One region of the Neobacillus sp. NRS-1170 genome, then DNA from elsewhere that is predicted to be linked to it. Evidence: riboswitches for the same ligand, from Rfam matches in the RefSeq annotation. Region 1 holds a riboswitch; each other region holds the start of a gene.
The links. Region 1 has a riboswitch for S-adenosylmethionine ahead of ACIFOT_RS13710 (methionine biosynthesis PLP-dependent protein). Riboswitches for the same ligand answer to the same signal wherever they lie in the genome.

Region 1 (10,701 bases):
CGGGGAAAGAAAAATTCTCCTTTGCTTTGTTTTAACTACCAAATTATATGCCCCCAATCATCTTGCATTTCATACTTTTATTCCGGGTTCTTCCAGGAAGAAATAAATTCACATGAAAAAAATAATTCTAGTTAATTATCATTCCAGCTATCTGGGAATCTTCTAGAAATTTTTGCTCATCAATATACCCATCAGGATTATTTAATTGCCATCTCCAGGAATCAGTACATATGATTGTTATACCGAAATAGAAATTTGTGACTTACCCTCTTTTTGATTGGCAAGTTGAATAAGCCTTTCCTTAATTTCCTCTTTCTCAAGGCCTGAGAAGATAGTAAGAAATTCTTCTATTTCTTGTATATATAGTTTTGAGCTTTTGCCAATATAAATTTTCGAATAGATTTGTTTATTATGAACTTCATCGTTATTTAACAACTCCTCAAAAAGCTTCTCACCCGCACGTACCCCCGTATATTCAATTCCGATTTCTTCAACAGAATTTCCGGATAATTTAATTAGATTTCGTGCAAGGTCGACAATTTTTACTGGCTCTCCCATATCTAAAACAAATATTTCCCCTCCCTCAGCAAAAGCTCCTGCCTGAATCACAAGCCTTGAGGCTTCTGGGATCGTCATGAAATAACGAATCATTTCTGGATGCGTAACGGTAACCGGTCCGCCTTTTTCAATCTGCCTTTTGAATAAGGGAATGACGCTGCCTCTGCTCCCAAGCACATTGCCAAACCGAACTGCAACGAATTTCGTCTTACTTCCCTTACCAACGGACTGCACGACCATTTCAGCCAATCTTTTTGTTGCGCCCATTACACTTGTTGGATTGACTGCTTTGTCCGTTGAGATCATGACAAAGGTTTTGACGCCATTCCAGCTTGAAGCATTTGCAACATTCATTGTTCCAATAACATTATTTTTTACAGCTTCTTCAGGATTACGTTCCATCAAAGGTACATGTTTATGGGCCGCTGCATGGTAAACTACATCCGGTTGATGAGTACGCATCACCAAGTCTATTTTTTCTGCATCCTGGATATCAGCTATTTCAGTAATAAATTCAATGGATAAATCAGTATATACTTCCTTCAATTCCATCTCTATCTTATAAATACTGTTTTCACCATGTCCTAATAGAATCAACTTTTTGGGCCTGAACTGTACAATTTGGCGGCAAATTTCTGATCCTATTGAGCCTCCCGCCCCCGTCACCAACACTGTCTTATCTGTAAGGTAATATGAAATCTTTTCAATATCCAAATCGATAGGATCTCTGCCTAATAGATCCTCTACTTGAACATCACGGAACTGACTAACTGAAACCTTCCCCGTGACTATATCTTCAAGCATAGGGAGGATTTGCGTTTTAGCAGGTGTTTTAGCACATTCCTGAAAAATAATATTTAACTCTTTTCTGCCTAATGAAGGAATTGCAATAACAATATTATCAATGCGAAGTTCTTTAACAACCTGAACAATAGAGTTCACTCCACCGACAACAGGTATTCCTAAAATATCTAATTGCTGTTTGTAAAGATCATCATCAATAAACCCAACAGGAAAGAGATCCGCCCCTTGATTTTTAATGAGCTGCCGGGCCACCATTGTCCCTGCTGAACCCGCGCCAACAATTAAAGTCCGTTTTTTATTATGGTTATTATTAATAAGCGAATCACGGTACAGTCTCCAAAAAAAACGGGATCCACCAATTAAAAAAATATGAAGAAACCATGTGTTTACTAGTAGACGAAACTGTATTTCAAGAGTGAAAAACTTCTGAAGTAAAGCTGCCACAATAATAGATACAGTTACCACCTTAAATATAATTAGCAATTCTCCTATACTTGCATACTCCCAAGCTTTTTTATACAGTTTAAAATATAGCGAGAATAGATGATGGCTAACTAGGATAGTTACAGAAGTGACAATAATTGGAAAAGTAATGACATGTACAGTTGCATCTACCAAGAATCTGCTGAAAAAAATTGCGGTTAAGACAATACAGGAATCGACTAAAAAAAATAGAGACACTCTTTGGCGATAAGTCATACTTTCTCCCCTTTGAATAGAGTAATTAAAATTAAAGATTTTGATTATCCGTCTTCTTAAAGCAGGGATAATCAAAATCTTTAATCATTAATAATGGGCATCTAACCCACCCTCACATCACACTCCCGACGACAAAGCGCGTCTAAGGTATTTTGCAACCCACAGCATGACCGAGTGCCTTCATTGATAATGGTAAGAAGACATCACCTATTATTAATAGAACAACTTGTTTTTAATATAGAACAACGCGAATAAAAAAATTTTTACCTTTACCCTTTAATTTTTTGTCTCAAACTAAAAGTTAATTCTTTATAAAGAACATTATAATCTCTTTATAAAAAAAAGCAAATTAAAAAAAAATTGAAATTCGCTCATTTATCCATAATAAACAGCATATATCTATCAATTTTTTTCATTTTCTCATAAATATGTTCTTTAAACAGAACATATTATATAGTATACTATTTTTACCAATTAGTGATTAGTTGAATAATATTTTTCGTTTGAACGAACATATTAAACCTCTGTGCTTTGATAAATTTATCTTGAGAAACCTGCTAGATTCATAACATTTATACTGCATATAAAATACTATGGTAATGAGGAGAAACTTATGATTGGAGAGCGTATAAAGAAATTAAGAGAAGAAAAAAGATTTTCGATTACAGAACTGGCAGAGTTAGCAAATGTCTCTAAGTCTTATTTAAGCTATATTGAGCGTAATCTTAATAAAAACCCCTCTATTCATTTTTTAATGAAGCTGGCAAAGCCTTTAGATGTTTCCATGGAGTTTTTACTAACTGGAATGGATCAGTCTGCAAATCCTTCGAGTTCAAATGGGAAGGAACTACTGGACGAGGAGTGGCAATTAATTATTGAAAAAGCCATTAAAGATGGCATGAATAAAGATGATTTTAAAGAATATATAAACTTTATTAAATTTAAAAACTGGGAAAAAAGCAGATGAAAGCGCTTTAATCATTTAAATGGTTAAAAAACCAATTGACACAACATCCTTATTGTAGTAAATTTTATAAATAATCTAAATATTAATTTCTTATCAAGAGAGGTTGAGGGAATGGCCCTGCGACACCTCAGCAACCTTCAGTGGCTTGTCCATTGAAAAGGTGCTAAGTCCTGCAAATTATTTGCTAATTTGCGAGATAAGAAGAATGACAAAGTGATCGTCTAACAAAAGTCTTCTTCTTATAGAAGGCTTTTTTCTTTTTTTAACAGCCTTTAGCACCACAATGAATTAAAGTTCAAATTATATGATACTTATATTTTTTATAAAACAAGGAGTGTGCATTATGTACAAAATTGATACGAAATTAGCCCAAATTGGAAATCGAAGTGAGACTGCAACTGGAACCGTTAACCCGCCTGTTTATTTTTCAACTGCCTTTCGCCACGAGGGGATTGGGCAATCAACTGGTTTTGATTATATCAGAACCGGAAATCCAACACGCCAGCTTCTTGAAAAGACAATCGCTGATTTAGAAGGCGGTGTTCAAGGGTTTGCCTGCAGCTCTGGGATGGCCGCTATATTAACGATTCTTGCCTTATTTGAATCCGGTGATGAATGGCTTGTAAGCGAGGATTTATACGGTGGAACCTATCGTCTATTAGAAAAAGGCTACAAAAAATGGGGTTTGAACAGTCAATATGTCAATACGTGTTGTCCGGAAGAGATCGAAAAGAAAATTACTCCGCATACAAAGGCTATTTTCCTTGAGACTCCAACCAATCCGCTTATGCAGGAATCCGATATTGCTGAGGTATCCAAGATTGCCAAAAAGCACGGGATTCTCCTGATTGTTGACAATACCTTCTATACTCCTCTATTGCAGCAGCCGATTGCACTTGGCGCAGATATCGTTATCCACAGTGCAACGAAATATTTAGGCGGACACAATGATGTGCTTGCCGGACTTGTTGTCGCAAAAGGCAAAGAGCTTTGTGAAGCCTTGGCCTTCCATCATAATGGTGCGGGTGCTGTCTTAAGTCCATTTGATTCCTGGTTATTAATGCGCGGAATGAAGACTTTATCGCTTCGGATGAAACAGCATGAGAAGAATGCAAAGGCTGTGGTTGAATATCTTTCTAATCATGAAGGGGTAACAGATGTCCTCTATCCAGGAAGAGGCGGAATGGTTTCCTTCCGTGTTAAAGACGAATCGTGGGTTAATCCATTTTTACAAAATTTAAAACTGATTAGTTTTGCTGAAAGCTTAGGCGGCACAGAAAGCTTTATTACTTATCCAGCCACGCAAACCCATGCGGATATTCCAGAAGAAATTAGAATTCAGTCCGGTGTATGTAATCGTTTATTGCGTTTCTCGGTGGGAATTGAAGATGCAGAGGATATCATATTTGATCTTGAACAGGCATTAGCCAAAGTTAACGAAGGAGTGATTGTGTAATGGAATCTGAAGAATATTGTTTTGAAACGAAGCTTCTTCATAACCGGCATAAATTTGATCCCGCTACAGGAGCAGTAAGTGTACCGATTCAACATGCTTCCACCTTCCATCAATCTGATATCGACAGTTTCGGAAAATATGATTATGCTCGCAGTTTGAACCCGACTCGTGAAGCGCTCGAGGATGTGATTGCAGAGCTCGAAGGCGGAATCAAAGGCTTTGCCTTTTCTTCCGGAATGGCTGCGATTTCAACTGCATTTCTTCTTTTATCTTCTGGTGATCATGTTGTGATTACTGAAGATGTTTATGGCGGTACGTTCCGTATGGTTACAGAGGTGCTTACACGTTTTGGAATTGAACATACTTTTGTCGATATGACGGATTTGGATCAAGTGAAACAAGCCATTAAACCGAATACGAAGGCATTCTATGTGGAAACTCCATCGAATCCTTTATTGAAAGTAACGGACATACAGGCGATTAGTGTGCTTGCGAAAGAAATTAATGCTTTAACCTTTGTGGATAATACTTTTCTTACACCAGCATTACAAAAGCCTTTAGAGCTAGGTGCGGATGTTGTTCTCCATAGTGCGACCAAGTTTTTGTCCGGACATAGTGATGTTGTAGCCGGCCTTGCTGTGGTAAAGGACGAAAATTTGGCAAAGCGGCTATATTTCTTACAAAACTCCTTCGGTGCTGTTCTAGGAGTTCAAGATGCCTGGTTGGTGCTTAGAGGACTGAAGACGCTTCATGTCCGGTTGGAGCACTCCCAAAAATCCACATTAAAGATTGCCCAGTTTTTACAGGCTAATCCGCTTGTTAAAAAGGTTTATTATCCTGGTTTGGAAGACCACCCTGAATTTGAATTACAGAAGGCCCAGGCTGAGGGAGCAGGCGCTGTTTTATCGTTTGAGTTGGTTGATGAAGAAGCGGTCCGCTCCTTTGTTTCAAATGTAAAAATCCCTGTCTTTGCAGTTAGCCTTGGCGCAGTAGAATCCATTTTATCGTATCCAGCTAAAATGTCCCATGCTGCCATGCCGCAGCCAGAAAGAGAAAAGCGTGGAATCAAAAATAGTTTGCTGCGGCTATCTGTAGGATTAGAAAATCCTGACGACATAATAAAAGATTTTTCACAGGCCCTAGCGAAGCAGTACCAAAATGATTTGGTTTATTAACAAGGAGAAATGTATATGAGCTTTTTAGAAAAATTAAAAAATCAAATCTTAATAGCCGACGGGGCCATGGGTACATTATTGTATTCGTTCGGTAAGGATAGTTGTTTAGAGGAATTGAACCTTTCCCAGCCAGATCACATCCAAAATATTCATAGGGCTTATATTGATGCCGGCGCTGACGTTATTCAAACCAATACTTATGCCGCAAACTATTTAAAGCTGCAAAGGTATGGTTTAGAGGATTCTGTTAAAGAAATTAACAGTGCTGCAGTTTCTATTGCAAAAAAGGCAGCAGCCCAAAATAGTACTTACGTTCTTGGAACAATTGGTGGAAATCGAGGTGTTAAGCCAGATTCCATTACGTTAGAAGAATTAAAGCGCAGCTTTCGCGAGCAATTATATTGCCTCCTTCTTGAAGGTGTGGATGGATTATTGCTTGAAACCTTTTACGATTTTGAAGAACTTGAAACAGTTCTAACCATAGCCAGAAAGGAAACAAAGCTGCCGATTATTGCGCAGGTATCCCATCAAGAGCCTGGATTTTTACAGGACCGGACTCCTGTCAATGACGCTTTAAAAAGACTTGAAGCTCTTGGGGCGGATATCGTCGGTCTTAATTGCCGGCTGGGCCCCCATCATATGTTATTAGCTTTGGAGCAGGTTGAATTGCCTGAACATGCCTTTCTTTCTGCTTATCCAAATGCTAGTCTACCTGCCTATACGGATGGAAAGTTCCATTATGAGGGTGATGCGGATTATTTCAGAAAATCGGCACAAAGTTTTAGAAATGAAGGTGTCCGCCTCCTTGGCGGCTGCTGCGGTACAACACCTGAACACATTAAAGCCTTTGCTGCCGAATTAAAGAATAGTGTACCGATTTCTGAAAAAATAGTAAAATTAAAACCAAAGAAGATAATCGTAGAACCCCAGGCTGCGAAAAGGGATCTAACTCCCCTGCAGGAGATTGTAAAAGAAAGACCTTCCGTTATAGTTGAATTGGATTCTCCTAGAAAACTAGATACGACCAAATTTTTCGAAGGGGCTAAGGTTTTAAAGGAAGCAGGAATTGATGCGATTACTCTTGCGGATAATTCTTTGGCACAAGTCCGGATTTCCAATGAATCAATCGGTTATCTATTGAAACAAAATTATGGAATGCGCCCTCTCATTCATATTGCCTGCCGCGACCGTAATATTATTGGATTGCAATCTCATCTAATGGGACTTCATACTCTGGGCATGCATGATGTTCTCGCAATTACCGGAGACCCTGCTAGAGTTGGAGATTTCCCTGGCGCTTCTTCCGTTTATGACGTGTCATCATTTGAGTTAATTCAAATGATAAAGCAGCTTAATGAAGGTTTATCCTTTTCAGGTAAAGACTTGGGTCAAAAAACCGCTTTTAGTGTTGCTGCAGCCTTTAATCCGAATGTCCGCTCTGTTGAAAAAGCTGCTAAACGTTTGGAAAAGAAAATTCAATATGGGGCCGATTATTTTATTACTCAGCCAGTATTTTCGGAAGAAAAATTAATTGAAGTCTATGAAAATACGAAACATTTAGATACGCCAATCTATATTGGTTTAATGCCGTTAATTAGCAGCAAAAACGCTGAGTTCCTCCATAATGAGGTTCCTGGCATTAAAATTGCTGATACTATACGTGAACAGATGGCTGCTTTAAACGATAACCCGGTGCAAGCAACCCGCCTGGGAATTGATATTACCAAGTCATTAATTGATACAGCTTTAGATTTATTTAACGGAATTTATTTAATTACACCGTTTTTACGTTATGAATTAACCGCTGAGCTTGCTCAATATGCCAATCAGCGGGCAAGTCAAGTGAGGAGGAACAACATTGCCGAAAACATCATTTACTGATCAGTTAAAGAAACGAATCCTCGTTATGGACGGAGCTATGGGGACAATGCTCCAGCGTGCCAACCTTACCGCTGATGATTTTGGCGGTGAGGAGTATGAAGGATGTAATGAAAACCTGAATCTGACCGCCCCTTCTGTTATTGCCAACATACATCGGGAATATCTTGAATCTGGAGCCGACATCATTGAAACAAATACATTTGGCGCTACAAGCATCGTCCTTGATGAGTATGGACTCGGCTATAAAGCCTATGAAATGAATAAAATCGCTGCAATGATCGCAATTGGCGAGGTGCAAAAAGTTTATTCTGAAGAATGGCCTCGTTTTGTTGCTGGTTCGATGGGGCCCACTACGAAAACGTTAAGCGTTACAGGCGGAACAACCTTTGATGAACTTACAGCCAGCTACGAGGAACAAGCTCTAGGCTTAATTGATGGCGGCGTGGACCTGCTCCTTCTTGAAACCAGCCAGGATATGTTGAATGTAAAAGCTGGATTCGCAGGGATCCAAAGTGCTTTTTCCAAGACCGGAACAACACTTCCAATTGTGATATCAGGAACGATTGAGCCAATGGGAACGACTCTTGCGGGGCAATCGATTGAGGCTTTCTTTATATCGGTTGAGCATATGAATCCTGTTGCCGTTGGACTAAACTGTGCTACAGGACCGGAGTTTATGCAGGATCATATTCGTTCTTTATCAGAGCTTGCTACAACAGCAGTAAGCTGTTACCCTAATGCCGGTTTGCCAGATGAAGAAGGACACTACCACGAAACGCCGGAAATTCTGGCGAAAAAATTATCTGATTTTGCTGCTCATGGCTGGCTTAATATAGTCGGGGGCTGTTGTGGTACCACACCTGAGCATATTAGAGCAATATCTGAGGCTATGAAAAACTTTAAACCTAGAGAAACAAAACAATCTACTGTACACATGGTTTCTGGTATTGAACCTTTTGTTTATGATGATCCTACTTTGCGCCCAATCATGGTTGGTGAAAGGACAAACGTAATTGGCTCTCGTAAATTTAAGCGATTAATTACCGAAGGAAAATTTGAAGAAGCTTCTGAAGTTGCCCGCGCGCAGGTTAAGGGCGGAGCGCATGTTATTGATATTTGTCTTGCTGATCCAGACCGTGACGAAATCATTGATATGGAGAATTTTATTAAAGAGGTTGTAAAGAAGGTTAAGGTTCCTCTTGTTATAGATTCTACCGATGAAAAGGTTATTGAAAAGGCGCTTAAATATTCTCAAGGTAAAGCAATTATTAATTCGATTAATCTTGAGGACGGAGAAGAACGTTTTGAAGCGGTTGTACCATTAATACACAAATATGGCGCTGCAGTAGTCGTCGGCACCATTGATGAGAAAGGCATGGGAGTTACAGCAGAACGGAAGCTTGAGATTGCCAAACGTTCCCATGACCTTTTGGTGAACAAATACGGTCTTAAATCCCAGGATTTAATTTTTGATCCACTTGTTTTTCCAGTTGGTACGGGTGATGAGCAATACATTGGTTCTGCCAAGGCAACAGTTGAAGGGATTAGGTTAATTAAGGAGGAGCTTCCCGAAGTTCAGACCATACTTGGAATAAGTAATGTTTCTTTCGGTTTACCGCCAGTTGGAAGAGAAATATTAAATTCTGTGTTCCTATATCACTGTACACTGGCTGGCCTCGATTATGCCATTGTAAACACTGAGAAGCTTGAACGCTTTGCATCTATTTCAAAAGAAGAAGTAAAGTTAGCAGATGATCTATTATTTACAACAACAGATGAAACATTAGCTACTTTTACGGAGTTTTATCGTGGCAAAAAGAAAGAAGCAAAGAGTACTGTACCTGATATGACCCTTGAAGAGCGTCTCTCCTATTATGTTGTTGAAGGCACAAAAGAAGGTTTGCTTCCTGACTTGGATCAAGCGCTTAAGGTGTACCCTGCTCCACTTGATATCATTAATGGTCCGTTAATGAACGGCATGAAGGAAGTTGGCCGTCTTTTTAATGACAATCAACTTATCGTGGCTGAGGTACTGCAAAGTGCTGAGGTAATGAAAGCAGCAGTTGCTTTTTTAGAGCCTCACATGGAAAAAGGCGATGTCTCGGCATCAAAAGGGAAAGTTATTTTAGCAACGGTTAAAGGTGATGTTCATGACATCGGGAAAAACCTTGTTGATATCATTCTGAGCAATAATGGCTATAATGTGGTTGACTTAGGAATTAAAGTGACTCCGACTGAATTGGTTCAAGCTATCAAAAATGAAAAACCAGATATGGTTGGACTTTCTGGTTTGCTTGTAAAATCGGCGCAGCAAATGGTGTTAACCGCACAAGACATGAAGGAAGCAGGACTTTCCATGCCTATTCTAGTTGGCGGTGCTGCACTTTCCCGTAAGTTTACAGATACAAAAATTGCTAAAGAGTATGATGGACTAGTCCTTTATGCTAAAGATGCCATGACCGGATTGTCACTTGCTAATCAGCTGCAATCACCTGAAGAACATCAAAAACTCCTAGCTGAAAAACAAGAAAAATTGGAAGCAGCTGAAATTCCAAGAGATATTCCAAGTCGGTCTGCTGTGTCTGTTGCTGTAAAACCAAAGCCATCTGTTTCTACAAAAGTGCCAGTTTTTACTCCAATGGATACAAAAAGACATATCTTAAGGTCTTATTCTTTATCACATATTGAGCCTTATATTAATATGCAAATGCTTATTGGACATCACCTTGGAGTTAAAGGGAAAATAGCCAAATTAATCGCTGAAAAAGATGAAAAAGCTTTAAAAGTAAAAGAAGTGGTTGATCAATTGCTTGCTGATGCGACTGCAAACAATTGGATTACACCTCAAGCCGTGTATCAGTTTTTCCCTGCTCAAGCAGACGGGAATAAGGTAAATATTTATAATCCAGAAAATCCAGAGGAAATCATTGAAACATTTGATTTCCCTAGACAAGAGTCTGAGCCTCATCTTTGTTTGGCGGATTTTATTAAATCGGTTGATAGTGGAGTTAAGGATTATGTTGGTTTCTTCACTGTCACTGCTGGAAGAGGCATTCGTGAGAAAGCTGACGAATTTAAAGCCGCAGGTCGATTCCTTGAAAGTCATGCACTACAGTCATTGGCACTAGAAACAGCAGAGGGTTTTGCCGAATTAATTCACC
Region 2 (10,701 bases), on a different contig from region 1:
TTCCTCTTTTAGAAAAAGCAGTGGCTGAAGTGGGACGGAATCAATTAAAGCCGATAAAGGAGCTCCTTCCAGAAGAAGTAAGCTATTTCATGATAAAAGTGTATGTATATTTTTTAAGTAAGAATAAATAGGTTAGATGGCCGACAAAATCTTTTTTGTCGGCCATTTTCATTCTTATGCTTCTTATAGAAAAATAGGCAGAATATGTTAATATTAAGCTACTAATATGCGAGAAGGTGATGAACATCGAAACGAACCAAGATGTGGTACTTTGTTTGAAGGATTTGAAAAAGGATTATGGGACAAAAAATGTTTTAAAAGGCATTAATCTAACGGTACATCGTGGGCAAATCATCGGATATATTGGACCAAACGGTGCCGGGAAAAGTACAACAATCAAGATTTTGCTCGGGCTTGAAAGTGAGTATGGCGGCAAGGTTGAGATTTTTGGCGAGGAAATCAACGAGAACGATATTAACTACAAAAGAAAAATCGGATATGTTCCTGAGGTAGCGGAGTTATATGATAATCTTACCGCAATGGAGTATTTAACCTTTGTCGGTGAATTATACGGGATAGATCTACAAACGGCTGATGAAAAAGCCCAAAGCCTGATGAAGGTCTTTGGAATGGAAGCAGTATATCACTCCCGAATCTCGTCCTACTCTAAGGGAATGCGGCAAAAGGTATTGATCATTTCAAGCTTATTACATAATCCCGACATGTTATTTCTAGATGAGCCGTTAAGCGGTCTCGATGCCAATAGTGTCATGGTTTTTAAAGAAATTCTGGCTGTTCTTGCCTCCCAGGGAAAAACAATTTTCTATTCATCCCATATCATGGATGTCGTAGAGAAAATCAGCAACCGCATTATTCTCATTAACGATGGAAAAATTGTAGCCGACGGCAGCTTCAATGAGTTGAAGGAGCAAAATAAGGAAGGGACACTGGAGCAGATTTTTAATCAGCTGACAGGATTTAATGAATATAAGGTTTTGGCTGAAGAATTTGTGTCCATCGTTCAAAGGGTATAAAGATGAAAAACTTTCGAACGCTGAGATTACTAGATTTATTTCGCGGTCTTTTTGAAAGCTTTGGCATCAATTACACGGTCATGAGAAGAATTTTAGCAGTCAAACTAACAATGGATGGAAGAAGGACTCCGACCATCTTTAACCAGCAGACAAAGAAGAAGAAGAAACCGGAAGAAAACGGGTTCATGAAATCATTAGGGATGTATGTGCTATTAAGCCTCATGCTCATCCCTTTTACCATACTTGGAAGCAACTTTCTGTATCAAATGAGCATCTTTTACGGAATTGTCATGTTTCTTGTCATGACGTCGATGATATCCGATTTTTCGAATGTGCTCCTTGATGTCAGGGACAAGGCGATTCTTTTAACAAAACCAGTTAATAAAAAGTCCTTAAATGTTGCGAAGACTATTCATATTTGTATTTATTTAATTTATCTTACGACCGCACTTACTGCTATTCCCTTAATAATTGGAACATATAGACATGGGGTATTATTCCTGCTCCTGGGGGTTATCGGACTTGTTTTAGTAAATCTATTAATTGTTGTCGTAACGGCAATTATATACTATTTCATTTTGCGATTCTTTGATGGCGAAAAACTGAAGGATATTATTAACTACGTGCAAATTGGCCTATCCGTTTCGATTGCTGTGGGATACCAAGTACTGGCAAGGTCCTTCAGTGTAGTTGAGATGAACATTACCTTTACACCAAGCTGGTGGCAATTCCTAATTCCTCCAATTTGGTTTGGGGCACCTTTTGAATTATTCCTGCAGCACCAATCAGACTTCTATATTATTTCATTCTCACTACTGGCTTTGTTTATTCCTATTATTGCGATCATCATCTATAGTCGAATGATGCCTTCCTTTGAAAGGAACTTGCAAAAGCTGACAAATAATAGCGGAGGAAGTAGCCGGAAGAAGCATTGGTGGATAAATGGCCTTGTTAATGTGATTTGCCGAAGCAAGGAGGAAAAAATCTTTTTTCGCTTCGCGGACAACATGATGCGAAACGAAAGAGAATTTCGCTTAAAGGTTTATCCGGCGTTAGGAATGTCATTGATTTTTCCGTTTATCTTTATGTTTAATGAAATACAAATGAATTCATTTGCCCATCTAGTTTCAAGTAAATGGTATTTAGCGGTTTACTTTTCTTGTTTAATGATTCCCAATGCTGTTGCTATGCTAAAATACTCGGGAAAATACAAAGGCGCATGGATATACCAAACGGCTCCACTCCAAAGTTTGGCTCCGTTATATAGTGCTGTTTTAAAGGTGTTTATTTCCAACCTCTTCCTGCCTATTTATATTATCATAAGTGCGATTTTTATTGGCATTTTCGGTTTGAAGATCATCGACGATTTATTGGTCGTACTGGTGACAGCTATTTTATTCACGATCATTTGTTCAAACTACCTAAAAGGTACACTGCCATTTTCTGAATCCTTTGAGGATGCCCTGCAAAGCGGGGGATTGAAAGTGATTCTTGCATTGCTTTGTCTGGCTGTATTTGCGGGTATTCATTTTGCTATTACATTTATTCCATTTGGTGTGCCGATTTATCTTATCATCCTTATTATGATTACTATCTTTTCTTGGAAACATGCTTATAGGACGGTGTGGAAATTTTAAGTGCTTATGGCTGTCATTAGGGGAATACCTTGATGACAGCCACTTTTCTGGTGCTAATAATATTTTTGTTATTTTTAGAATATTCATAACTATTGTCGATATGAATCTGGTATTGTTGATATTTCCCTGGGAATTTGTCGATTGAGAGAAAAAATCTAGAAAAATAGGATTGATCAATTGAATAATCGCTTTTTGAAATTCATAAGCTTTTGTAACAGTAAGAAATAGCAATTGCATTCCCAAATCAGCTATAATGAAATGGTTTTGTGAAGACTGATTGTTAAGGAGTTTATTATGTTAAATATGAAAAAGATTACCCCGTCCTATGATCCTTGGGAAGCTTATTTAGATATTGAGGAATATGGAAAACCACAGCTTACAAATATTGAATTCACCACGACAACCCTTTGTAATATGCGCTGTGAACATTGCGCTGTCGGATATACGCTGCAGACGAAGGATCCGGATGCCTTACCTTTGGAGCTAATCTTAAAAAGGTTAGATGAAATTCCAACCCTTCGCTCTTTAAGTATCACAGGTGGGGAACCAATGCTGTCATTATCATCCGTGAAAAATTATGTCGCACCGATTTTAAAATATGCCCGCGAACGTGGGGTACGGACCCAGATAAATTCAAATTTAACCGTCGATTTGGCTCGCTATGAATTAATCATCCCCTATTTAGATGTCTTACATATCTCCCATAACTGGGGCACGGTGGATGATTTTGCTGAGGGCGGCTTCGCGAGAATGGAAAAGCAGCCTGATTACAATCAGCGGGAAAAATATTTTATGAGAATGATAGAAAATAGCCGCGAGCTTGTGAAAGCAGGAGTTATGGTGTCTGCAGAAACGATGTTAAATAAACGGACACTGCCGCATTTGGAAAAAATCCACCGCCAAATCGTTGAGGAAATGCTTTGTCAGCGCCATGAAGTACATCCAATGTATCCAAGTGATTTCGCCAGCAATCTTGAAACCCTTACCCTCGATGAGATCAGAGGTGCCATCCATCAACTGCTCGATATTAGAAATGAAGAGGTTTGGATGCTGTTTGGAACACTTCCGTTCTATGCTTGCAGCAGTAAACAGGAGGATTTAAATCTCTTAAAACGTTTATATAATAGTAAAAATGTGACAGTTAGAAATGACCCTGACGGCCGCTCACGCTTGAACGTCAATATTTTTAGCGGTGATATTATTGTTACGGATTTTGGTGATACTCCAGCGTTAGGCAATATTCAAAACACAAAATTGATAGATGCGTATCACACATGGCAAGCTTCGAATATTGCGAAGGAATTGAATTGCCATTGCCCGGCCGTTTCATGCCTCGGCCCCAATATCTTGGTCAAAAATAGTTATTATCAGAAAATGGATTTTACAAAACTGAAAACCAATTTAGAAATATAGCAGGAATTTCCTGCTTATTTATTTTAAGTAAAAAAAATTTCCCTTATACTAGATTTGTAGATATCGATGAAGGGAGTATTCTCATGAGATTTTTAGTGGTTGGGGCAGGTGCGGTTGGCGGTTATTTTGGCGGACGGTTACAAGAAAAGGGCGAAGATGTTACCTTTTTAGTTCGTGAAGGTAGAAAAAAGCATTGGAAGAAACAGGGCTTGTCATTGAGAGTGTCCATGGAAACGTGACTCTTAATTCTAAAACAATTATTGCTGGTGAGGATTCAGGTTCTTTTGATGTCATTTTACTTTCAACTAAAGCCTATCACTTAGAAGGGGCCATGGAGAGCATAACACAGTATGTTGGCAAGGAAACGATCATTCTTCCTTTGTTAAATGGTATTTTACATATTGCTAAATTGGTGGAAATGTTCGGGGAAGAACGCGTTATCGGCGGCCTTTGCTTTATAGAAACTACTCTTGATAAAAATGGCAGGATCATTCAAACAAGTGAAAAACACGATTTAGTATTTGGAGAACGGACAGGGGAACGGTCTGAGCGAGTATTAAAAATGGAAGATGCCTTTAGTGGTTCGAAGATTGCCTACCGCTTAAGTGAAAACATCAATAAAGATTTGTGGAATAAGTATTTATTTATTTCGACGATGTCAGGTATTACCACTTTATTGAGAGCACCAATTGGACCTATTCTAGAGCAAGCAAGCGGACGAGCAACAATAACTCAGTTATTAAAAGAGATTGTTTCTGTAATGAACCGTATCGAGGCACCTCTTCCAAACGCTATTGAAACACAATTAATGAATCAAATTAATGGTCTTGGCTATTCGATGAAATCCTCGATGCAAAGGGATATGGAAAAATCATTGCCTGTTGAAGCAGACCATTTGCACGGCTATTTACTGGAGATAGCGCGGAAAGAACAGATTTCTGTTCCAGTTTTAGAAACCGTATATGCTAATTTACAAGTTTATGAACAACAGATGAAATAAAGAAAAGTCCCATTTGTGGGACTTCTCTTTTGAAGTTTTTAGGCGGTATGTTTTATAAGCTTTGGATTACGCTGCATAGATACGAGTAAGATAGCGCCGCTGATAATTAGTAATGCACTTGTGCTGATAAACACTGATGAAAATCCAAAGTAACCGGATAGGAAGCCGCCCAGCATTGGACCGATTATATTGCCGAGAAATCTTAAACTATTGTTATAGCCCAGTACCTCACCTTGCATCGCAATCGGTGCTTCCTGGCGGATATATGCAATTCTAACCGGAATAATTCCACCAATCGTGATGCCGAGGGCGAAACGGATAATAACAAGCTGCCAAAGGCTCGTAACAGCTGCACCTGGTAAGTATACAATTCCTGCTAAGAATAAGAGGATGACAAGTATTTTGATATAACCGTATTTGTCAGCAATCTTGCCCCATTTTCGAGACATCCATAGATTCCCAAGTCCAGCTGCAGAAAAAGCAATTCCGGAATAAAAGGCAACATTTGTTTTTCCATGCAAATCACTAACAAATAAAGACAATATTGGCTGAATGCTAAAGTGGGCAATTTGAACTAATGCAGAGATAAGAAGAACTGTTAATAAAACCGGATTACGGAAAATATGCTTAAAGACTTCCTTGCTTGAATAATGAGCTTTTGCTCCCTGTTTGATTTCAACACGAAATTCTTTTGCAGCAATAACAAGTATGGCCGAAATGAAAATGGAAATAGATGTCCACTTAAATGTAGTGGCATAACCAAGCGAATCTGCTAATATTCCGCCGAGCATCGGTCCAAGTAAAGAACCGGTAATACTGCCTGTTTGCAATGTGCCAAGGACTCGTCCGGCAATCTGTTTCGGCGTTTGTGTAGAAATAAATGCCTGGGACATCGGGATAAAGCCCGAGAAGAAACCCATGAAAAAGCGCAGCAGCAATAAATGCCAGACGGAATGGACGAAGCTGATTAGGAAAATGGATGCCGCCATTCCAATCCCTGAAATGATAAGAATTTTCTTTCTTCCATATCGGTCGCCAATTTTCCCCCAGATTGGCGAGAAAAGGAAGGCAGATACAAACGTAATTCCAAACGTTATCCCTGACCAATGCTGTACATATTTCTCTGAAAAATTTCCAAACGTCTCAATATAAAGTGAAATAAAGGGCATGACCATCGTCATACTTCCAGCAACAAAAAAGTTAGCAAACCACATTATCACTAAATTACGTTTAGCACTTTCCTGTTGGTTCATTGTTCATAACACTTCTTCCTTGAAAATATTTCGGTTATCTAAATATTATAATACCGAAATTAGTTGATCATTGAAATGGTGGTGTTGTAATTTTAAAAAAAGTAATTTATTAATAATATTCAAAATACTATTGACAACTTGTTAATAGGAGTTTAAAGTATGTTTAATACTTAAAATCAATTAAATCATTTACGTTCTCTTATCAAGAGTGGCAGAGGGACTGGCCCGATGACGCCCAGCAACCGTTCCGATTGGAATTGGTGCTAAATCCTGCAAAACAAGGAATTGTTTTGAGAGATAAGAGAGGAGTAGTCCGTTTATTTGCGATGAAACCTCTCTTTTCTGGAGAGGTTTTTTTATTTTTTATAAAATCAAACTTTTCCAATGGGAGTAACGAGAATTACGTAAAAAAAGGGGAGCTCACATCATGAAGAGAAAGTTATTTAAAAGTACACTTGTTTCAGCATTAGCCGCTACACTTCTGCTAACTGGCTGTGCCTCAAATGGAGAAACAAAGCAAGCAAGCGGCAATAAAAATGTGTCATTAGAAGGGGTTCCAGAGCGATTTGCCAAAGGTGATCCGGTTAAGATCAAGGTCATCCGTAAAATTGGCGGTGACGATCATACTGCCCAATTTCTAGCGGGTGCAAAAGAGGAAGGACAAGCATTGGGTTTTCAGGTGGATGTATTTACTGCAAATGGGGACACAGCGAAATTCCATGATGCAATCAATCAAGCATTAGATCAGAATTATGACGGATTTGTCATTTCCCATGGTGACGATGATGCAACTGTAAATGATGTGAAGAAGATCGTTGAAAAAGGAAAAAGCGTTGTGGCTTTTGACTCTAATCCAAAGCTTGCTGAAATTGAAGGAGTGACACTAACTTCACAGGACGATGAAGCATTAGCAACCTTAGCTCTAGATCAGCTTGTAAAAGAAACAAAAGGAAAAGCCAATATTGCCTACCTTTGGGTGGACGGCTTCCCGCCAATGGTAAGAAGAAATAATGTTTATCAGGATGTTCTTACGAAAAACCCTGGTATTAAAGAAGTAGAGCGCTTCGGTGTAGCTGCAGCAGACACAAGTGTTCAAACTCAAAATGCGGTTGCAGCGATGCTGAACAAATACCCTAAAGGAAAATTGGATGCCATTTTTGCCACTTGGGATGCATTTGCGATTGGTGCAGCTCGTGCTTTGAAGGAAGCAGGCCGGGAAGAAGTAAAAATCTATGGAATTGATGTTTCCAATGCTGACCTTCAGGAAATTCAAAGAAAAGGCAGCGCATGGAAGTACACAGCTGCCGTTGACCCTAAGCTGATTGGTGCCGTAGATATGAGATTACTAGCGAAAAAACTGGCGGGAGAAGAGACGCCAAAAACCTACGACTTAGAAGCTTCACTTGTGACGCAGAAAAACGTTCAGAATTCTAAAGGGGCAGTTAATATGGTGAATCTTGCGACCATCATTCCAGGCTGGGGCCAATCTACTGCCTTTGAAGAAGATTGGATGAAAACATTAAAGAAGCACTATAAGAAATAAATGGCATTTCACTCTCTTTTTCACAAGATTAAGAGAGTGTTTGCTTAATAGGAGGTGGCATTTTGACGACTACAACCTTAGAAATGAAAAACATCTCAATAGAGTTTCCCGGTGTAAAAGCACTGAATCAGGTCCATTTTTCCACGGAAACAGGAAAAATTCAGGCACTGATAGGGGCAAATGGCGCGGGGAAATCGACATTAATGAAAGTTCTTTCAGGCGCGTATGATCACTATACTGGCGAAATAAGCTTTGATGGACAAAGCCTAAAAATCCGTTCCCCTAAATATGCTCAGGACGCGGGAATACAAATCGTTTACCAAGAAGTCGATACAGCCTTGATTCCCAATTTAACTGTCGCAGAAAATATTATGCTGCTAGACACCGTTCATAGCATGGGGAAAAAACAATGGGTGAAATGGAAGGAGATTCATAATCAAGCTAATAAAATACTGGCAGATATGAATATTCATCTTTCCACCAAAAAACTAGTAAGCGATTTGACCCTGGCTGAAAAACAAATGGTGTTAATCGCGAGGGCCATTTCTATGCAGTGTAAGTTTCTCATTTTAGATGAACCGACTGCACCCTTAAGTCATACCGAAACAACAGAACTATTTCGTATCGTCAAGGACTTAATAAAGCAAAATGTAGGAATTATTTTTATCTCACATCGTCTGCCGGAAATCTTTGAAGTTTGTGATGAGATAACTGTGATGCGCAATGGTGAAATTGTGATAAAAGAGAAGATTTCAGAAACCACTCCGAGCAAAGTGGTCGAGCAAATGCTTGGTCAAAAGCTGGAGGAGCAGTTTCCAGAGAAAAGGGCAACGTTCGGGAATACTGTCCTAGAGGTAAAAGGGCTTTCCGACGAGGCGAAACTTAGAAATCTACATATTCAGGTTAAAGCTGGAGAAATCGTGGGAATCGCCGGGCTTGTCGGAGCTGGAAAAACGGAATTGTGCAAGGCGCTTTTTGGAGCAGCGAAAATTTCTGAGGGAGAGATTATTCTCAATGGTAAGAAGTTAAAAAGTAAGAGCCCTTACGATGCTGTTAAAAATGGGCTTGCTTTAGTTCCTGAAGAGCGGCGAAAGGAAGGAATTCTCGTTCTAGAATCGGTAGAATCCAATTTGTCGGCGGCCAATTTAGGAGTGTTTTCAAAAGCGTTGAGTTTTTTAGACCGGAAAAAGGAAAAAGAGACGGCCAAACAAATGATTCGTGCACTTGGGATTAAAACACCATCGGAGGAGACGAAGGTTCAAAACCTATCAGGCGGTAATCAGCAAAAGGTAGCGATTGGAAAATGGCTAGTGGCTGAAGCCGATGTATATCTTTTTGATGAGCCGACAAAAGGTGTTGACGTTGGAGCAAAGAGGGATATCTTTAATTTAATTTCAGATTTAGCTAAGCAGGGTAAAGGAATTATATATGCATCATCAGAGCTTTCTGAAATCATAGGAATAACCGATCGAGTCTATGTTTTGTATGACGGTAAGTCAGTTAAGGAATTGAAAACAAACGAAACGAATGAAGAAGAACTATTATTCTATTCAACAGGGGGCAGATAAGATGGAAGCAAAAATAACAACAAGCAAACAGACCCCAGCGAAAAAGCCAATTGAACTTTTTCAGATCTTTTATAAATACGGGACCATTATTACAATTGTCGCACTTATTGTTATTTTTTCTCTGGCGAATCCAACCTTTATTCAAGGAAGCAATATCGTCAATATTTTACGTTCCATATCGATTGTGACCATTATTGCCATTGGGATTACTATATCATTATCTGTAGATGGATTTGATCTTTCGGTCGGATCTGTTGCATCCCTTTCAAACGCGATTGTCATTTCCATGTTTGTTTGGTTTTCGCAGAACACCTTGGTTGCAGTTATTTCAGCGATTGCGGCATCATTATTGGTGGGTGCCATCAACTCATTTATGATTGTCAAGCTTCGAATTCCTGATATGCTGTTAACGCTTGCTACGATGTTTATCATCCAAGGGACAGCGCTAACCTATACAAAAGGTGCAACAGTGTCACAAAACATGGTCATGCCGGATGGCTCCATGGCAGCCGGCCTCATCAGTCCATTTTTTGCAAAAATTGGCGAGGTACCATGGATAATTATCATCATGGCAGTGACTGTCATTTTGGTGCATGTCTTTTTGACTTATACAAAACATGGCCGCTATATGTACGTTATCGGCGGCAATAAAGAAGCAGCAAGACTTTCTGGGATACCAGTAAATAAATATAAGGTGGCAGCATACTTACTTTCTGCTCTTTTTGCATCCATTGGAGGCATTGTTCTAGCATCACGCGTTATGACTTCAGAAATTAATTCAGGTGCACCTTATTTAATGGATTCTGTGGCAGCTGCATTTATTGGTTTTTCAGTCCTTGGGGCAGGAAAACCAAATGCGTTTGGTACGTTTATAGGTGCGGTACTTATTGGGATTTTACAGAACGGTCTGGTGATGATGTCGGTTCCTTATTATGCGATGGACATTGTCAAGGGTGCCGTTTTAGCGTTTGCTTTAGCGATAACCTATTATAAACAGAAATAAATAATAATGGCGATCCTATCCATATTGATGGATAGGATTTTTGCCTTTTATTGGTGCAAAAATTATGTAAAACGGAGTTTAGGTAATAAAAAAGTGAAGTCCCAAATGCCCATTAAGGTGAAAAAAGAAGCGAAGCGGTAATTAGGAAGGTCTCCAAATGCCTGTTTAGGTAGAAAAAGAAGTGCGGTAATTAGGAAGATCTCCAAATGCCCAATAAGGTGGTAAAAGGAGCGAAGCGGTAATTAGGAAG
Region 3 (10,701 bases), on a different contig from region 1:
AGTAGGTAAATAAAATCTATAGTTTTTCCAATCCCCCCACTTCCAAGCACATAAAATTGAAATAAAGCCAATTATAATAGTGAACATAATAACCACCAACTAAATTTCTGAAGATTTGTTCTAATAGGCTGGCGTAGTAGGTAAAGCCATTCTTAAAATTTGGTAGCATGCCGGTGCAGCCATTCAGTCAATTTATAATTTCCAAGCAGCATTAGAAGTAATACCGGATAGCTCAAAGCCGAGTGCCACAGTTTCCATTTTGTATAGTAAAAAAATCCAGATCTTAGTGCAGCAACTTCATATACAAGACAAAAAGCTGTCCAGCCAATTATGTACCCCCACTTGTAAAATTTTGTTTTTTTGAATGGAAAGTAATTTAAATAGATCGTATTTACAGGTGGGTATAGGAAAATGGGAAGAAATCCAGTCCATTGATTACCTGGTCCGATATAGCCGAACAGGTTTAATTTCAAATCTAATATCATATTTGAAAAATTCTCAAGCACAAGGGAAAATAACGTAGTAGACCAGATTTGCAGCCATGATATACGTTTAGGTATAAGGATTGCGATTGTGTAAAATATTATGAGCGATGAAATTAGGAGAAGTATATTTAATCCTCCATTCACATGGGTAGTTGTTCTAATTTTTATGTTTTTCTTTTTTATATATATCAATACCATTTTCAACAATCTGTGTAATGTTGCATCAGTTACATAACTTATTAATTTACATTCTGATACCTAAAAGTCTTTACACTTTTGCATGATTTCATCCTTTTTATATAATGACAAGTATTATCGAATAAAAGGATACTTATGTTTCATCTGAAACAAAGGAATGGAGATAATACATGAAAAAACAGCGAAACATTATTTTGTACATTGGTACTTCAATTGATGGCTATATTGCAAATGAGGATGGTACATTAGAATGGTTAGAATCAACTGAAGTAGAAGGAGATTCTGGCTACAATTCACTCCTTGAAAGAATTGACACTGTTGTAATGGGAAAAGGAACTTATGATGTCGTACGTGGATTTGATATCGATTATCCTTATAGCGATTATAAAAATTATGTGTTTTCTAAATCTGTAAGTGGCTCAGATGAATATGCATCATTTATTGATGAAGATATCAAAACTTTCATTAATAATATAAAACAAAAGCCTGGTAAAGATATATGGTTAATTGGTGGAGGAAATTTAGCTCGTGAATTTTTCAAAGAAAATTTAATTGATGAAATCCAACTGGCCATTGCACCTATTATTTTAGGGAAGGGAATTTCCCTATATAACGGAGATGATATCACTCAAAAATACACCTTAACCAAAGTAGAAAAATTAGGCCAGCTTGCTATGCTTCATTATATAAAAAAATAATTTTCATCAACTTTCCCTTTATTAGTAGGGGGAGTTTTTTTATCTTTTCATATAGACCGTGTTTAAAAGTTGTACATTTCGGGTTTAGAAATATTTTATTGACAATTCGAAGAATTTAAACTATTATCACATTAGTTAATTAAAAATTGAATGTACATTTTTCTTCTTATCCAGAGAGGTGGAGGGACTGGCCCTTTGAAGCCTCGGCAGCAGGTTCTTATGAATACTGTGCCAATTCCATCAAGCACATCGCTTGAAAGATGAGAAGAGAGTAATAAAACTCTCTTCTTAGGAGGAGAGTTTTTAATTTATAAATAAATCCTACTTAAATAATAGGAAAACTAGAGAATTAGAATAGTAGAGGAGAGAATACATATGAAATTTGGTTTTTGGTTACCGATTTTTGGAGGCTGGTTACGAAATGTGGAAGTTGAAAATATGCCTCCAACCTTTGAGTATACTAAAAAAGTCATCCAATCGGCTGAAAAGTGGGGATACTCGACTACTTTAATAGCTGAATTATATTTAAATGATATTAAAGGACCGGAGTATGATTCTCTTGAAGCTTGGTCTACAGCAGCAGCACTTGCGGCGGTGACGGAAAAAATTGAAATAATGACCGCGATACGCCCAGGTTTTCATAATCCTGCTGTAGCAGCAAAAATGGCAGCTAATATTGATCAAATCAGTAACGGCCGTTTTACTCTTAACGTTGTTTCAGCTTGGTGGGCAGAAGAAGCACGTCAATATGGAGGTATTTTTACAGAACATGATGAGCGTTATGCTCGTACCGAAGAGTTTATTGATGTACTAAAAGGTTTATGGACAGAAAAAACCTTCAATTATTCTGGTCAATTTTACGATTTAAAGGAAACCAAGCTTGCACCGAAACCTGTTCAAAGACCAAATCCGATTCTTTATGCAGGCGGTGAAAGTGAAAAAGGCAAGCAAACCATTGCAGAAAAATGTGATGCTTATGTTATGCACGGTGGAACAGTTGAAGAGATTGATCGAAAAATAGCCGATATGAAGGCACGCCGTGAACAAACTGGCAATAAGCCTTTTAGTTCTTTCGGAATGGCTGCTTATGTTATTTGCCGAGATACAGAAGAAGAGGCTCTGGCTGAGCTTGAAAAAATCACGACTGTGAAAGACACTAGCGGATATGCTGGCTTTAAGGATTTCACCACTAAATCACACTTAGAGCAACAAATCCAATTACAAGATTACTCTGTATCCAATCGCGGCCTGCGGCCGAACTTAGTTGGAACACCTGAGCAAATTGCAGATCGAATTATACAATATGAAGAAGCTGGCTTAAACCTATTGTTATTACAATTTTCACCTCAGCTAGAGGAAATGGAACGCTTTGCAAAGCAAGTTATGCCATTAGTTGAACAAAAACGTAGTTTAATAAAGAATTAGTGAGGGGACTTATAGATGAGCAAGGTATATGTGATACATGAAAATAGTGAGTGGACAGTCCATTTAACAAAAAGGTTAGAGGAACTTGGTGTTCCTTATGAAGAATGGCATTTAGACGAAGGAGCGCTAGATTTATCAAAAGAGCCGCCAGAAGGAATCTTCTATAGCCGTATGAGTGCATCTTCTCATACACGTGATCATCGTTTTGCAGCTGAATTTTCTGGGCAAGTATTAGCTTGGCTTGAAGCACATGGACGTACGGTGTTAAATGGAACGAGCGCTCTAAAGCTAGAAGTTAGTAAGGTTTTACAATATTTAGAGTTAAATAAGTATGGTGTTAAGACTCCAAAAACGATTGCAGCGGTTGGAAAACAAAACATTATAAAATCAGCCGAAGCATTTGCAGGACAGCCCTTTATTACGAAGCATAATCGTGCCGGTAAAGGCTTAGGTGTTCAATTATTCCATAGTGTAGAAGCTTTAAAAGCTTATGTAGAGGGACCAAATTTCGAAGAACCGGTCGATGGCATTACCCTTATTCAAGAATACATTCAATCTCCTGAAAGCTACATAACCCGCTGTGAGTTTGTAGGAGGAAACTTTGTTTATGCTGTAAAGGTTGATACTTCAGAAGGATTTGAACTTTGCCCAGCAGACGCATGCCAAATTGGCGATTTATTCTGCCCGGTAGGAGAAGAGGTAGAAGAGAAACCAAAGTTCCAAATCATTGAAGGGTTTGCGGACGATATTTTAGAAAAATATAAAAAGGTTCTAGTTGGTAATAATATTCAAGTTGCTGGAATCGAGTTCATCAAAAATGGTGAAGGTGAAATTTTTACTTACGATATTAATACAAACACGAACTATAATTCTGATGCAGAAGCAAAAGCTGGAAAATACGGAATGCTCGAAGTCGCTTTATTCTTAAAGAAGACATTAGAAGAAAAATACCTAACAACAGCAACGGCTTAATATAGTGAAGTAACGAAAAATTTATGGGACGTACTATGGATTTAAAAAAAACAGTGCCAATTCCTTTTAACATGATAACTGAAAAACAGTATAAACAAGTTTCTTGAACCTTCGTCTTACGCCGAAGGTTTTTCGTAATATTTTAGACTTGCACAGCTGATTTACTAAGTCATCATTAAGCATAGCAACCCAAAAAGAAAGCAAACTAAAATCGTGGATCCCAATATCGGGCATCCAAGGTAAAAACAAAATTAAAGGGGGGTAAAAAATGGCGAAAAATAAGAATAAGCAATTTAAAAATAATGATGCTATGCCAAAAGCGGATGTAGAGTTTGCTGGAGAAAGCGGGCTTGCAAAGAAAGCATTAAAAGCACAAAAAAGCCAAAACAAGTAACCAATAAAATGGAAGCTAATGGGGACAGTCAGTCTGTCCCTATTATCCGGTTCCATTGTTTTTCCTTGAACTCATTTACAGGATGGAAGAGTTAAAGTTTACTAGGGGGGAAATCGTTAATTATGGGTATTGAAATTAGAATAGGAAATGAAGATGAAATTGTTATTGCCCATCAACTGATGAAGGAAGCCTTTGAAGAGTATCGCTATCTTGATGTTCCTTCTAGTGCAGTTAATGAACCGATTGATATTCTTAGAAAGTCATTTCAAAATGGTTCTGAGAGTTTCATTTTATGTTTTTTAGACGAGGTCCCTGTGGGTTCTTTAAGATATAGGTTACAAGACGATTCGATATATTTTTCAAGGGTATCGGTTCCGCCATTTGCAAGAAGGAAGGGCATTGCGAAGTCAATGTTAAAGTGGCTTGAAAACTATGCAACTAAACAAGGAAAAAATAAGGCAGAATGTAAGGTAAGGGCGGGTTTATCCCATAATGTTCGTTTTTATGAATCTATTGGTTATGTTATTACCAAAGAGGAAATAGTTAAAAATCCAAATGGCTTTGAAGTTAAAACAGTTATAATGGAGAAATCAAATCTTTTTTGTTAGAAGAGAGGGCTGAGGTTGGAGAAGCATTTGGTATTTGTTTATGGCACGTTAAGAAGGTATGAACGGAATCACCATCTCCTTAAAAATGCTGAATGTCTGGCAGATAATTGTTGGACACACGGTACCCTATTGGATTCTGGGAGTGGATATCCCTATTTAGTTCAGTCCAGCTGCCACCGGGTATATGGGGAGCTATATCAGGTTAATGATGATGAACTTCAGGACCTGGACCTTCTCGAAGAATACTATGGTCCGGGGAAAGACAATTATTACGATAGAGTTGTTCAATCAGTACATACCGAAATTACAGACTATCAGGCTTTTGTTTATGTTCTTCCTGAAGGTCGAGAACAGCCAAACATAGTGCAAATAAAAGAAGGTGACTGGCGCGTTTATCGCTTGAAGCATTTACGGTGAATTTCCTCTGAAAAGCAAATCTTTTCTAGCAATAGTCTGTGATTCATTGCCCATAAGGCCAGGAAAAGAGGTTCCATGGTAAATGAAAAGATATTTCATTACCAGAGAAGCCAGGAAAAGAGGTTCCATGGTAAATGAAAGGCGTTTCATTGCCCAAGAGGCCAGGAAAAGAGGCCCCCTGGTAAATGAAAAGACCATTTTATTGCCCAAAAAGCCAAAAGGGAGCTAACAAAGTAAATCAAGTAAAACTGCCGAATAAAATTCGGCAGCTTTATCTAAAAACCCCATTAATCGTATTCGTAAAATCGTTCCAAACACCGTCTCTGTTTGTTCCGTTGCGTAAATCGTTCGTATAATTTGTCATTTGGCCAAAGAAAGCGGTATCGTAAGAAATATACACATTGTCAATGGAACGATCAGCAGCACGTACTTGTCTTTCAATTTTTTTATCAAGAGGAGAAGCCGCTTTTTTATAATTGGTATTATCGCCAGATCCAACCTTACGGCCTCCAAGCTTGGTACGGTCGATATTATTTGTGCTGGTATCTCTCGTCCCCGCTGTACCATCATTGGTGCCGATTACATCAGTTCCTGTATTTCCAGTGTTATTTTTTAAACTGACCGCAACATAGGCATTATTATTACGAAGGATGACATGGGCCTGGTCGACTTCATTTAGGCTTTCCACATTATCACTAGCGCGTGCTGATACGCGCAAGTTTTGGTTGGAAACATTGTTTGTATTGTTTGTTCCTAGATTGTTTCTGCTGTTATTTATTGTTTTATCATTATTACAGCCGGTTACACCTAAAAGGGCAGCCGCTAATACGATAGAAACCAAACCAATTTTCTTCAAGAAGCTCACTCCTTAAATTTATCCTTTAATTATTAGTGTGAGCTATTCAGGGGGAACAATTCATGCATGGAGTTCATTTTCAAGAAATAAAGAAACCACAAACAAGATACAGCACAATAGCAATAATCCCTCCCAAAGCAGATACCTTCATTTTATAACGCGCATAATCGACAAGAGGCAAATCGAGAATCGATGCAGTCGTAATCGTCGTATCGCCTAATGGGGAAGCTAAAGCGCCAAATGCGCCACTGGCAAACACTGCACCGACGGTTAACGGAATGGAAGCATTGGTAGCCGAAGCCAAGGATATTCCTAATGGCATAAACAGCCCCCACGTTCCCCATGATGAACCAATAAAATACCCTGTAATGGAACCAAGCAAAAAAATGGTTGCCGGGGTCAAAAAAGGTGGTAAAAAGGATCCTAATGTTGAACTTATAAAAGTTGAAAAACCAAGATCATTGGCCGCAAGAGTCAGGGACCAGATCAAAACAAGCAAACTGATGGCCTCCATCATTTGATTGCCGCCATCATAAAAATGGTACAAAAGTTCATTTAAAGGAAGCCGTCTTAAGATATAGAAAGCAAAGGATAATACTAGCGTAATAAATACGGCTAGAAGCATGACAAAGGTGGCATCAGCCTTCGAAAAGGCATCGAAAACGGTTTTTGCCCCTTTGGCAATGCCATCCTTCCATAAAAGAAACAAAGAAAGTCCTAAAAGAAAAAAGACTGGAAAAATCAAATTCCATGGCTGTGATTTGACTAGAGATAATTCTCTTTTAATTCCCTTCCGGTGAAATTCATGCTCTTCTTCCAACAGTTCTTGCTCGTTATTTAGGCCTGAATCCTTTGATTTTCTAGAAGGTGACCAAAAGGTTTGAAAGAGTCCAATGACAAGCATCGTAATCGCAAAAAAATCAAACAAAATACTCAGTAAAAAAATCTGATACGCTGATTGACCGATTTGAAGTCCTCTTATGCTGCCTTCAACTAACGAAACCATAAATCCCACAAAGGCCGTCGCAACTGGTAAAAGGACGATAACGGATTCTGTGGAAATATCCATCGTCAGCCCTACCTTATGCTTCGGGATGTTTATTTTTTTAGCAAGAGATTTGACGACTGGACCAATCATCATGATTCGAAACATTGGCATCATAAAGGTAAATGGAAGGGTAAGCCAGATGAATCCGAGCAGGCCCCTTTCCGTTCTAATCTTCGTTCCCATCCATTCAGAAAAACCTTTTATCCCGCCGGAAATATTCATCATCCCCACAAGACCGCCAAATAAATAAAGAAACCCGATAATTTTCATGTTCGTCTCATTAGACAAGGTTGTGACGATATAGGTGACGGCCTGATGGGCACCGCCTAAAAAATGGGCAGACACAAGGAAGGAACTAACAAGAAGACCGACTACCAGACCAGGCAGAATGTTTTTTATCCATATAGACATGCAAATGACAATTAGAAAGGGTATCAAGGAAAACCAAGTATGTTCCAAATCTACTTCCTCCAGCAGTGGATCTTGTTTTACTCTTCTTTTATTATTTTCCGAAATTTAGTATTAAAACCAGAAATTTATGGAACGGAATGTAGGTAAAACGTACTAGAATAAATCCTCATATAATAGAAAGGTACTATTGCCCGGAAATATTATGCGTGATAAAATCTGAATATTATAAATTTTTAGAATGAGGAGGTTAACCTTTTTTTATTAGTAGAATACATAATTTAGGGGGATTTATAGGTGAAAAAGAGTCTAGTACTTTTGGTGTGTGTAATGTTAATGTTACTAACTGCATGTGGAGCGGGAAGTAAGGAAACTAGCGGAGAAGCAAAGGAGAAAAACGAGAAAGTTGTAAAAATAGGGATTTCACAAATTGTCGAGCATCCGTCCCTTGATGCGGCTCGAGAAGGTTTTATTGCGGCACTGAAGGATGCCGGCTATGTAGAAGGAAAGAACTTGAAACTTGATTACCAAAATGCCCAAGGAGACATGAACAATAATATGTCCATTGCCAAAAACCTGGTTGCCGACAAGGATGATCTGATTTTGGCAATTGCAACACCAAGTGCTCAGGCAGTGGTCAACGCTACGAAAGATATTCCAATATTGTTCACTGCCATAACGGATCCTGTCGGAGCCCAGCTTGTGCAAAGCTTGGACAAGCCAGGCGGGAATGTGACCGGCACATCTGATACCCATCCTGAGGCGATAAAGAATACAATTGAGGCCATTAAAAAATTTATTCCTAATGCCAAGAAGGTAGGCATCATTTATAACAATGGTGAACCAAATTCCGTTGTCAATGTTAAAAACGCTAAGAGCGCTCTTGAGGCGGCAGGACTGGAGACGGTTGAAACGACTATCACAGCCAGTTCCGAAGTAAAGCAGGCAGCCGAGTCAATGGTTGGGCGTGCAGACGTATTATACATTCCAAAGGATAATACAGTTGTTGCTGCACTGGAATCTGTGATTAAAGTAGCCAATGACAAAAATATCCCGACCTTTGTCGGTGAAGGTGATTCTGTAAAAAGGGGAACCTTCGCATCTTATGGATTCGACTACCACGATCTAGGCTATACAACTGGAAAAATGGCTGTTGAAATTCTAAAAGGTAAAAAACCAAGCGAAATTCCTGTCGGCTTCCCAGAAAACCTTCAGTTATACATCAATAAAAAAGCTGCTCAAGAAGAAGGAATCACATTAACAGAAGAGATGCTAAAGAACGCGAAAGTAGTGGGAGAATAATATCAGCAAAAAAACCTGCATTAAACAGCAGGTTTTTTTGTTGTGTGAGTTTTGTTTACGCAAATCACTTGCACACGAATTACTTGTATACAAATCATTTAGAACATGATATATTCTTATTAATCAGAAAATTTAAATAGTGGTGGGAGAATTATGGAAAAATTCGATATCTGTGTTCATTTTTTACTAGCGAAAGCTTTACAAAGAGTGAATCAAGTGAGTAAATCCAAGCTAGCCTCTTATGGTGTGACACCTGTACAATTTGCATTGCTTCGTCGGCTTTGGGAAAAGGATGGACAATTTGGTTATGCTTTAGCTGAACAACTTCTTATGGACAGTGCAACGATTACAGGAGTAATCGATCGGTTGGAACAAAACGGGTTTATTGAACGGCGAGTGGATCCTAATGATCGCCGGAACAAGCTGGTTTTTCTGACTGAGAAAGGCAGATCAATGGAGGTTTCATTATGCGAAAAAATGGATGAAATGAATAAAGAAGTGATGTCCGATTTTGATGTAGAGGAAATTAAGCAATTTAAGAAAGTCCTTTTTGAAATTGGAATTAGTAACACGAATATGGGAGTCTAAGGAAAGGGGGAGTGAACGTATGATAAATGTGTTCGAAAGAGAAGACGTTACTTGTATTGAGGGGAGTTTCGAAAGGGCAGGACAAAAAGGAAGAACGGTTTATGCATTTTTAGTAGACGGGATGTTAATTGATACCGGGTGCAAACACCTTGAAGCTGATCTAATTCCATTTTATGAAAGCCAATCGATTGACCTAGTCACTTTAACCCATAGTCATGAGGATCATACAGGCACTGCTTCATGGTTCCAAGAAAACCGAAATGTTCCCATCTTTATTCATGAAAAAGGAATTAGCATTTGTGCGCAGACCTGCCCGTATCCCAAATATCGCCAGATGGCTTGGGGAGTACGTAAAGAGTTTACAGCCTTGCCGCTAGGGGAAACGATTCAATCTAAAAGTCTAGAGTGGAAAGTGATTTATACACCTGGCCATGCAGATGATCATATCTCCCTTTATCATGAAGACACAGGCAGGTTATTTACAGGTGACTTATATGTTTCACCGAAAACAAAAGTCATTATGAGAAGTGAATCAATCCGTTTAATTATGAATTCCATACGAATGCTGTTATCGTATGATTTCGAAACGTTATTTTGCTCCCATTCAGGGTACATAAAAGACGGAAAAGTAATGCTGAAGCAAAAGTTAAATTATCTTGAAAACCTTTGCGGTGAAGTAAAAGATTTACATGAAAAAGGATTTACAATTAATGAAATCGATAAAACGCTTTTCCCGAAAAAGTACCCAATTGTGGCAGTTTCAAGTGGAGAATGGGACTCCTTGCATATCATTTCTTCCATTGTTACAAATGCACCTTTAGATTACTAGAATGATAATAAAATTATAAAAGTAAGGCGGGGAACAAATGTCTTCCATTATAATTGATTCTACCCAACCTGAAATCAAGGTGTCCTTTCAAGAGAATAAACTCATTTTCATTTGGAGTTTTACGACCTTGCTGGTGGTAATGAATACGACTATGTTTAATGTTGCATTGCCAGTTGTCCTTAAGGACTTTTCCTTAAACTCATCCACAGCTTCCTGGCTCGTATCCGGTTATTCAATCATGTTTGCAATTTCGACGTTGACCTTTGGCAGACTATCGGATTTCATTCCTCTCTCAAGACTGCTACTCTTTGGTATTAGCATTTTAGGATTAGCTTCGATCATTGGTATCTTTGCCAATCATTTTTTCATATTATTAGGAGCTCGTATTCTTCAAGCTGCAGGGGCAGGAGCCGTAATGGGATTAAGCATGATTATGGCGGGGCGCTATATACCTCTTTCAAGGCGTGGAAAAG

Region 2: another riboswitch for S-adenosylmethionine. It lies ahead of ACIFOT_RS10895 (sugar ABC transporter substrate-binding protein); the one in region 1 lies ahead of ACIFOT_RS13710 (methionine biosynthesis PLP-dependent protein).
Region 3: another riboswitch for S-adenosylmethionine. It lies ahead of ACIFOT_RS27630 (LLM class flavin-dependent oxidoreductase); the one in region 1 lies ahead of ACIFOT_RS13710 (methionine biosynthesis PLP-dependent protein).

Annotation. Positions count from the first base shown of each region.
Region 1 is NZ_JBITPF010000029.1:68,446-79,146, forward strand. Features, by position in the region: gene ACIFOT_RS13700 (polysaccharide biosynthesis protein) at 238-2,061, opposite strand; gene ACIFOT_RS13705 (helix-turn-helix domain-containing protein) at 2,675-3,028, shown strand; SAM riboswitch class I at 3,116-3,231, shown strand; gene ACIFOT_RS13710 (methionine biosynthesis PLP-dependent protein) at 3,372-4,484, shown strand; gene metC (cystathionine beta-lyase) at 4,484-5,659, shown strand; gene ACIFOT_RS13720 (bifunctional homocysteine S-methyltransferase/methylenetetrahydrofolate reductase) at 5,675-7,540, shown strand; gene metH (methionine synthase) at 7,566-10,701, shown strand, end outside.
Region 2 is NZ_JBITPF010000025.1:144,429-155,129, forward strand. Features, by position in the region: gene recQ (DNA helicase RecQ) at 1-131, shown strand, start outside; gene ACIFOT_RS10870 (ABC transporter ATP-binding protein) at 240-1,034, shown strand; gene ACIFOT_RS10875 (hypothetical protein) at 1,037-2,671, shown strand; gene yfkAB (radical SAM/CxCxxxxC motif protein YfkAB) at 2,966-4,084, shown strand; partial or broken gene ACIFOT_RS10885 (ketopantoate reductase family protein) at 4,168-5,084, shown strand; gene ACIFOT_RS10890 (MFS transporter) at 5,123-6,337, opposite strand; SAM riboswitch class I at 6,534-6,641, shown strand; gene ACIFOT_RS10895 (sugar ABC transporter substrate-binding protein) at 6,765-7,880, shown strand; gene ACIFOT_RS10900 (sugar ABC transporter ATP-binding protein) at 7,964-9,448, shown strand; gene ACIFOT_RS10905 (ABC transporter permease) at 9,450-10,451, shown strand.
Region 3 is NZ_JBITPF010000076.1:70,612-81,312, reverse strand. Features, by position in the region: gene ACIFOT_RS27640 (CBO0543 family protein) at 1-87, opposite strand, end outside; gene ACIFOT_RS27635 (dihydrofolate reductase family protein) at 854-1,381, shown strand; SAM riboswitch class I at 1,545-1,648, shown strand; gene ACIFOT_RS27630 (LLM class flavin-dependent oxidoreductase) at 1,757-2,806, shown strand; gene ACIFOT_RS27625 (ATP-grasp domain-containing protein) at 2,822-3,778, shown strand; gene ACIFOT_RS27620 (hypothetical protein) at 4,047-4,172, shown strand; gene ACIFOT_RS27615 (GNAT family N-acetyltransferase) at 4,295-4,780, shown strand; gene ACIFOT_RS27610 (gamma-glutamylcyclotransferase family protein) at 4,796-5,197, shown strand; gene ACIFOT_RS27605 (YhcN/YlaJ family sporulation lipoprotein) at 5,469-6,053, opposite strand; gene ACIFOT_RS27600 (Na+/H+ antiporter NhaC family protein) at 6,133-7,560, opposite strand; gene ACIFOT_RS27595 (ABC transporter substrate-binding protein) at 7,840-8,811, shown strand; gene ACIFOT_RS27590 (MarR family winged helix-turn-helix transcriptional regulator) at 8,965-9,399, shown strand; gene ACIFOT_RS27585 (MBL fold metallo-hydrolase) at 9,419-10,228, shown strand; gene ACIFOT_RS27580 (MFS transporter) at 10,266-10,701, shown strand, end outside.